DNA from 2 places in the Variovorax sp. MPBD4-3 genome. Region 1 is predicted to be linked to the other one. Evidence: predicted binding sites of a transcription regulator. Region 1 holds the regulator's gene; the other holds the start of a gene.
The links. The regulator sigma-54, encoded in region 1, starts transcription at its own class of promoters, with help from an activator protein. The targets are predictions, from matches to a motif close to TGGCANGNAANCTGCTTT.
Positions count from the first base shown of each region.

Region 2: glnA (type I glutamate--ammonia ligase) is a predicted target of sigma-54. The motif match lies at 1,914-1,931, and genes of this name have one in related genera.

Region 1 is NZ_JBXASW010000032.1:12,445-15,849, forward strand. Features, by position in the region: gene AC1RVW_RS18510 (phospholipase D family protein) at 1-1,063, opposite strand, end outside; gene AC1RVW_RS18515 (RNA polymerase factor sigma-54) at 1,074-2,681, opposite strand; gene lptB (LPS export ABC transporter ATP-binding protein) at 2,702-3,405, opposite strand, start outside.
Region 2 is NZ_JBXASW010000040.1:16,408-19,812, reverse strand. Features, by position in the region: gene AC1RVW_RS20990 (sterol desaturase family protein) at 1-92, shown strand, start outside; gene AC1RVW_RS20985 (EI24 domain-containing protein) at 143-1,033, shown strand; gene AC1RVW_RS20980 (competence/damage-inducible protein A) at 1,030-1,830, shown strand; gene glnA (type I glutamate--ammonia ligase) at 1,978-3,393, shown strand.

The DNA.
Region 1 (3,405 bases):
GCCCCGTGGCGCCCGGAATCAGGTAGGGCGAGACGATGGTCACCTCGGCGCGCGCGCGGCGCATCTGCTCGACCACGTTGTAGCGCACGCTGTCGACGTCCAGCAGCGGCACGCCGCCGTACGACGCGGTCTTGCCGATCACGCGGTCGGGCGAGTCGGCATAGGCCTCGGCCAGGGTCCAGATCAGGCCCAGCCTGCCGGCGTTCAGGTCGTCGGCGATCGGGCTGTAGCCCAGCAGGTCGTTGGGCGCGGGCGGCGGCGGCGGCGGGGTGGTGTCGGCGCCGGTGGCGGCGTCGAAGCGGCGCTGCAGTTCCTCGCGCGAAAGGCTGCTCGCCACCACCGACTGCACGGGGCGCACATAGGTGCTGTTCCAGTATTGGTCGAACAGGCTGCCGAGCCGGGGAATGAGCGCGCCGGTCACGAAGGTGTCGAGGTCGAGAAAGTTCTCGCCCGCCGTGCGCGTGAAGTACTGGTTGCCGATGTTGCGCCCGCCCGCCACCGCCATCGCGCCGTCGGCGACGAACAGCTTGTTGTGCATGCGGCGGTTCACGCGGCTGAAGTCGAACAGCGAAGCCGCGAAGCGCCTGACCAGGCTGCTGCGCCCGGCCGGGAACGGGTTGAACAGCCGCAGCTCCACATTCGGCGTGGCGGCAAAGCCGAGCAGCAGTTCGTCTTCGCCCGAGGTGTAGAGGTCGTCCATGAGCACCCGCACGCGCACGCCGCGCAGGGCGGCGTCGCGCAGGGTGCGCAGCAGGTAGCGGCCGGTCTCGTCGTTCTCGATCTGGTAGTACTGCACGTCCAGCGTGCGCTGGGCGCGGCGCGCGAGCTCTATGCGGGTGGCGAAGGCGAAGTCGCCGCCGGGCATCAGGCGAAAGCCGCTCAGGTCGGGGTCGGGCTGGGCCGCGATCGCGAGCTTGCCGAGCGCGGTGTCGGGCGACACGGCCATGGCCTTGGTGGGCGGGCGCGGCGCCTCGTCGGGCAGGGTGGCGCAGCCGCTGAACAGCAGCACGGCCAGCAAAGCGATCACCCAATGGCCCCAGCGCGACATCGGGAGACGGCTCATCGAAGGCTTTCTACAGGGCCTTGCGCAGATTGGCGGGCGCGATGCGCAAGGCTTCGCGGTACTTGGCCACGGTGCGGCGCGCGCACTCGATGCCCTGCTCCTTCAGCATCTCGGAGATCTGGCTGTCCGACAGCGGCTTCTTGATGCTCTCGGAGCTCACGAACTGCTTGATCAGCGCGCGCACCGCCGTGCTCGACGCGTTGCCGCCGGTCTCGGTGCCCAGCGCCGAGCCGAAGAAATACTTCAGCTCGACCGTGCCGAACGGCGTGGCCATGTACTTGGCGGTGGTCACGCGCGAGATGGTGGATTCGTGCAGGCCCAGTTCGTCGGCAATTTCGCGCAGCACCAGCGGGCGCATGGCCAGTTCGCCGTGCACGAAGTAGCTCTTCTGGCGCTCGACGATGGCGTTGCTCACGCGCAGGATGGTGTCGAAGCGCTGCTGGATGTTCTTGATGAACCAGCGCGCCTCCTGCAGCCGCTGCGACAGCGCCTGGCTGCCCTCGCCCTTGTGCGACTTGAGCGCGCCGGCATAGATGTCGTGCACGCGCAGGCGCGGCATGACCTCGGGATTCAGCATGACGCGGAACTTGACGTTGGTGCCGCGTCCGGTCTTGGTGACGATCACGTCGGGAATGACGATGTTGCGCTCGACGTCGACGAAACGGCGCCCCGGCTTGGGCTCCAGCCGCGCAATGACCTGCAGCGCCGAGCGCACCAGCTCTTCGCTGCTACGGGTGAGCGTGGCCAGGCGCTTGAAGTCGCGCCGCGCGAGCAGTTCCATCGGCTGCTTGCAGATGGCGATGGCGGTCTTGTAGACCTGTGCCTGCTCTTCGTCCTCGTCGTCGTCCTCGGCGGCCAGCGCCCGCAGCTGGATGCTCAGGCATTCGCCGAGGTCGCGCGCGCCCACGCCCACCGGCTCCAGGCTCTGCAGCAGGCCGAGCGCCACCTGGAAGTGGTGCACCAGGTCGTCGAACTGGTCGTTGTCGTCGCCGGCCAGGCCCGAGGCCAGCGCGGGCAGGGAATCTTCGAGGTAGCCGTCGTCGTTGAGCGACTCGATCAGGAAGCGCAGCGCGGCGCTGTCGTTCTCGCTCAGGCGCAGGCTCAGCGCCTGGCGGTGCAGGAACGACTGCAGCGATTCCTGGCTGCGCGCGAGTTCGGTGGCGTCGGCGCGCTCGTCGTCGCCCAGGTTGTTCTGGCGCGCGGGAGCGTCGCTGCCCCACTCGCTGTCGTCGGGCGCCATGTCGACGGTGCCGTCGCCTTCCCAGTCGGGCTCGCGCTCGGCGATCTCGGCGGCGGGGCCGTCGGAGTCGGCCGTGGTGGTGGTGCTGGTCTCGGTCGAGACGGTGGAGGTGCTGGCAGGCGGCGGGGTGAAGTCGCTCTCGCCGTCGCCACCGTCACTGCCGTCATCGCGCGCCGCGGGCGCGTCGGCGGTGTCGAGCCCGAACTCCTCGCGCGCCGCTTCTTCCGCGGTGCGCTCGAGGAAGGGGTTCTCGTCGAGCATCTGCTCCACTTCCTGGCTCAGTTCGAGCGTGGAGAGTTGGAGCAGCCTGATCGACTGCTGCAGCTGGGGCGTCAACGCCAAGTGCTGCGAGACGCGAAGGGACAGCCCTTGCTTCATGTGGAGAACCCGACCCTTCCTTACATGCGGAAGTGTTCGCCCAGGTACACCCTGCGTACCTCGGCGTTGTCGACGATCTCCGAGGGCGTACCTTGTGCCAGCACATGCCCGTCGCTGATGATGAACGCGTGATCGCAGATGCCCAGCGTTTCGCGCACGTTGTGGTCGGTGATGAGCACGCCGATGCCGCGCTCCTTCAGGAAGCTGATGATCCGCTGGATTTCGATGACGGCGATCGGGTCGATGCCGGCGAAGGGCTCGTCCAGCAGGATGAAGCGCGGCTGGGTGGCCAGGGCGCGTGCGATCTCGACGCGGCGGCGCTCGCCGCCCGACAGCGCCAGCGCCGGCGAATCGCGCAGGTGGTCGACGCGCAGGTCGGCCAGCAGTTCGGACAGGCGCTCTTCCATGTGCTGCTTGGACAGCGGCGCGAGCTTGCCGCTCGCGTCGGGCTCATGCTGCAGTTCGAGCACGGCGCGCACGTTTTCCTCCACCGTGAGCTTGCGGAAGATCGAGGCTTCCTGCGGCAGGTAGCTCAGGCCCATGCGCGCGCGGCGGTGGATGGGCATGTGGGCGATGGGCTCGCCGTCGATGGTGATCTCGCCCGCGTCGGCGCGCACCAGCCCGACGATCATGTAGAACGAGGTGGTCTTGCCGGCGCCGTTGGGGCCGAGCAGCCCGACGACTTCACCCTTCTGCACGTCGAGCGAGACGTCCTTCACGACCG
Region 2 (3,405 bases), on a different contig from region 1:
AGCCCGGCACCGACGGGCGCGTGCGCGAGTACGGCCGGGGCTTCTGGGCCCAGCAGTGGCTCGGCCTGAAGCGAATGGTCGGACGCGCTTGAGGGTCACCGGCCCCTGACGGCGCCGCTCCAGGCGTTATCCTCGCTGCCTCATGCGCCTGCTCCTCGACTCCTTCTGGCGCGCGGTCGCCTATTGCATGCTGCCGCGCGTGATCGTGCTGTCGCTGCTGCCCCTGGGGTTGATGGTGGTGCTCGCCGCGGGCCTCGGCTATTTCTACTGGGAAGCCGCCGTGGCCTGGACGCGCGGCGCGCTCGATGCATGGCCGCTGCTGGCCAGCTTCTGGGCCTGGATCGGCCGGCTTTTCTCGAGCGACGTGACGGCCATGCTGGCGCCGCTGGTGGTGGTGTTTGCCGCCACGCCGCTGATCGTGGTGGTTTCGCTGCTCGTCGTGGCCGGCTTCATGGCTCCCGCGCTAACCCGGCTGGTGGGCGAACGCCGCTTTCCCTCGCTGGAGCAGAAGAAGGGCGCCTCCTTCTTCGGCAGCGTGGCCCGCTCGCTCGCCGTCACCATCCTCGCGCTGGTCGCCCTCGTGGTGTCGATGCCGCTGTGGCTCATTCCGCCGCTCGTGCTCATCCTGCCGCCGCTCATCTGGGGCTGGCTCACCTACCGCGTGATGAGCTTCGACGCACTGGCCGAGCACGCCAGCCCCGAGGAGCGCGCCACCCTGCTGCGCACGCACCGGCTGCCGCTGCTGTGCGTGGGCGTGCTGTGCGGCTACCTGGGCGCGGCGCCGAGCATCGTCTGGGCCTCGGGCCTGCTGTTCGCCGCCGCCTTCTTCGTGCTGGTGCCGATCGCCATCTGGATCTACACACTGGTCTTCGCCTTTTCGGCGCTCTGGTTCGCGCACTACTGCCTCGACGCGCTCGCGCAACTGCGTGCCCAGCGCGCGGTGGCCGCGGCGGCGCCGGGTGCCGAAGGCGCCCCGGCCCTCGAGGCCGCGGAAGCCAACAGGGCCGCTCTTTCTCAATGGGGTTCACCATGACACGCGCATTCGGTCTTATCGTCGTCGGCGACGAGATCCTCTCCGGCAAGCGGGCCGACAAGCACATGGCCAAGGTCATCGAGCTGCTCGCAGCACGCGGCCTGCAGCTCAGCTGGACCGAGTACGTGGGCGACGAGCCCGCGCGCATCACCGCCGCGCTGGAGCGGGCCTTTGCCTCCGGGGACATCGTCTTCTCGACCGGCGGCATCGGCGCCACGCCCGACGACCACACCCGCCAGTGCGCGGCCAAGGCCGTGGGCGTGCCGCTCGCGCTGCACCCCGAGGCCGAACTGCTGATCCGCGAGCGCATGCAGGACACCGCGCGCGAGCAGGGCGTGCCCTACGAGCCCGACCGCGCCGACAACGTGCACCGGCTCAACATGGGCGTGTTCCCGCAGGGCGCCACGCTCATCCTCAATCCGTACAACAAGATCCCCGGCTTCAGCGTCGGCGACGTGCATTTCGTGCCGGGCTTCCCGGTCATGGCCTGGCCGATGATCGAGTCCGTGCTCGACGCCCGCTACGCCGACCTGTTCACCCGCAACGCGGTCGCCGAGAAGTCGGTGATCGTTTTCGGTGCCATGGAAGCCACCCTGACACCGCTGATGCAGGCCATCGAAGACACGCACGCCGGCGTCAAGGTGTTCAGCCTGCCCAGCGTCGACCACCCCCAGTACGGGCGGCACATCGAGCTGGGCGTCAAGGGCGACCCTGCCCGGCTCGATGCCGCCTATGCCCAGCTGATCGAGGGCCTGCACACCTTTGATGCCAAGCTAGGCCCTGAATTGGTGCGCTAATTCTTATTGCACCAATGTGGTGATATTTCTTGGCCATTTGTGGTTCGCTTTGGTGAACAAGGCCTCATCCAGAGAGGTGACAATGGCACAGAAACTGCATCCCTCGTCCCTGTATTCCTAACCACCATCCAACTCCAGGAGAAACTGATGGCAAAGACCGTCGCCGATGTACTCAAGCTCGTCAAGGAAAACGAGGTCAAGTTCGTCGACTTCCGCTTCACCGACACCCGCGGCAAAGAGCAGCACGTGACCGTGCCGGTCTCGGCTTTCGATGAAGACAAATTCACCTCGGGCCACGCATTCGACGGCTCGTCCATCGCCGGCTGGAAGGGTATCGAAGCCTCGGACATGCAGCTCATGCCCGACCCCAACACCGCCAACATCGACCCCTTCTTCGAAGAAACGACGCTGATCCTGACCTGCGACGTGATCGACCCCGCCGACGGCAAGGCCTACGAGCGCGACCCGCGTTCGCTCGCCAAGCGCGCAGAGGCGTACATGAAGGCCTCGGGCCTGGGCGACACCGCCTTCTTCGGTCCGGAACCCGAATTCTTCGTGTTCGACGGCGTCCGCTGGAAGAACGACATGTCGGGCTGCTTCGTGAAGATCGAGTCCGAAGAAGCCTCGTGGAACACCGACAAGGAATACGAGCACGGCAACACCGGCCACCGTCCCGCGGTCAAGGGCGGCTACTTCCCGGTTCCCCCGGTCGACAGCTTCCAGGACATGCGCTCGGAAATGTGCCTGGTGCTCGAATCGCTCGGCATCCCGGTCGAAGTGCATCACCATGAAGTGGCCAACGCCGGCCAGATGGAACTCGGCACCAAGTTCAGCACGCTCGTGCAGCGCGCCGACTGGGTCCAGCTGCAGAAGTACGTGATCCACAACGTGGCCCACGCCTACGGCAAGACCGCCACCTTCATGCCCAAGCCCATCGTCGGCGACAACGGCTCCGGCATGCACGTGCACCAGTCGGTCTGGAAGGACGGCAAGAACCTGTTCGCAGGCGACGGCTACGCAGGCCTGTCGGACTTCGCGCTGCACTACATCGGCGGCATCATCAAGCACGCCCGTGCCCTGAACGCCATCACGAACCCCGGCACCAACAGCTACAAGCGCCTGGTGCCCGGCTTCGAAGCCCCGGTGAAGCTGGCCTACTCGGCCAAGAACCGCTCGGCCTCGATCCGCATCCCGTTCGTGGCCAACCCGAAGGGCCGCCGCGTCGAAGCGCGCTTCCCCGATCCGCTGATGAACCCGTACCTGGGCTTCGCCGCGCTGCTGATGGCCGGCCTGGACGGCGTGGAGAACAAGATCCACCCGGGCGAAGCAGCCAGCAAGGACCTGTACCACCTGCCGCCGGAAGAAGACGCGCTGATCCCGACCGTCTGCCACAGCCTCGACCAGGCCCTGGAATACCTGGACAAGGACCGTGCGTTCCTGACCAAGGGCGGCGTGTTCACCGACGCGTACATCGACGCGTACATCGAACTGAAGATGCAGGAAGTCACGCGCTTCCGCATGGCCACCCATCCGGTCGAGTTCGACATGTACTACTCGCTCTGATCGACGAGCAAA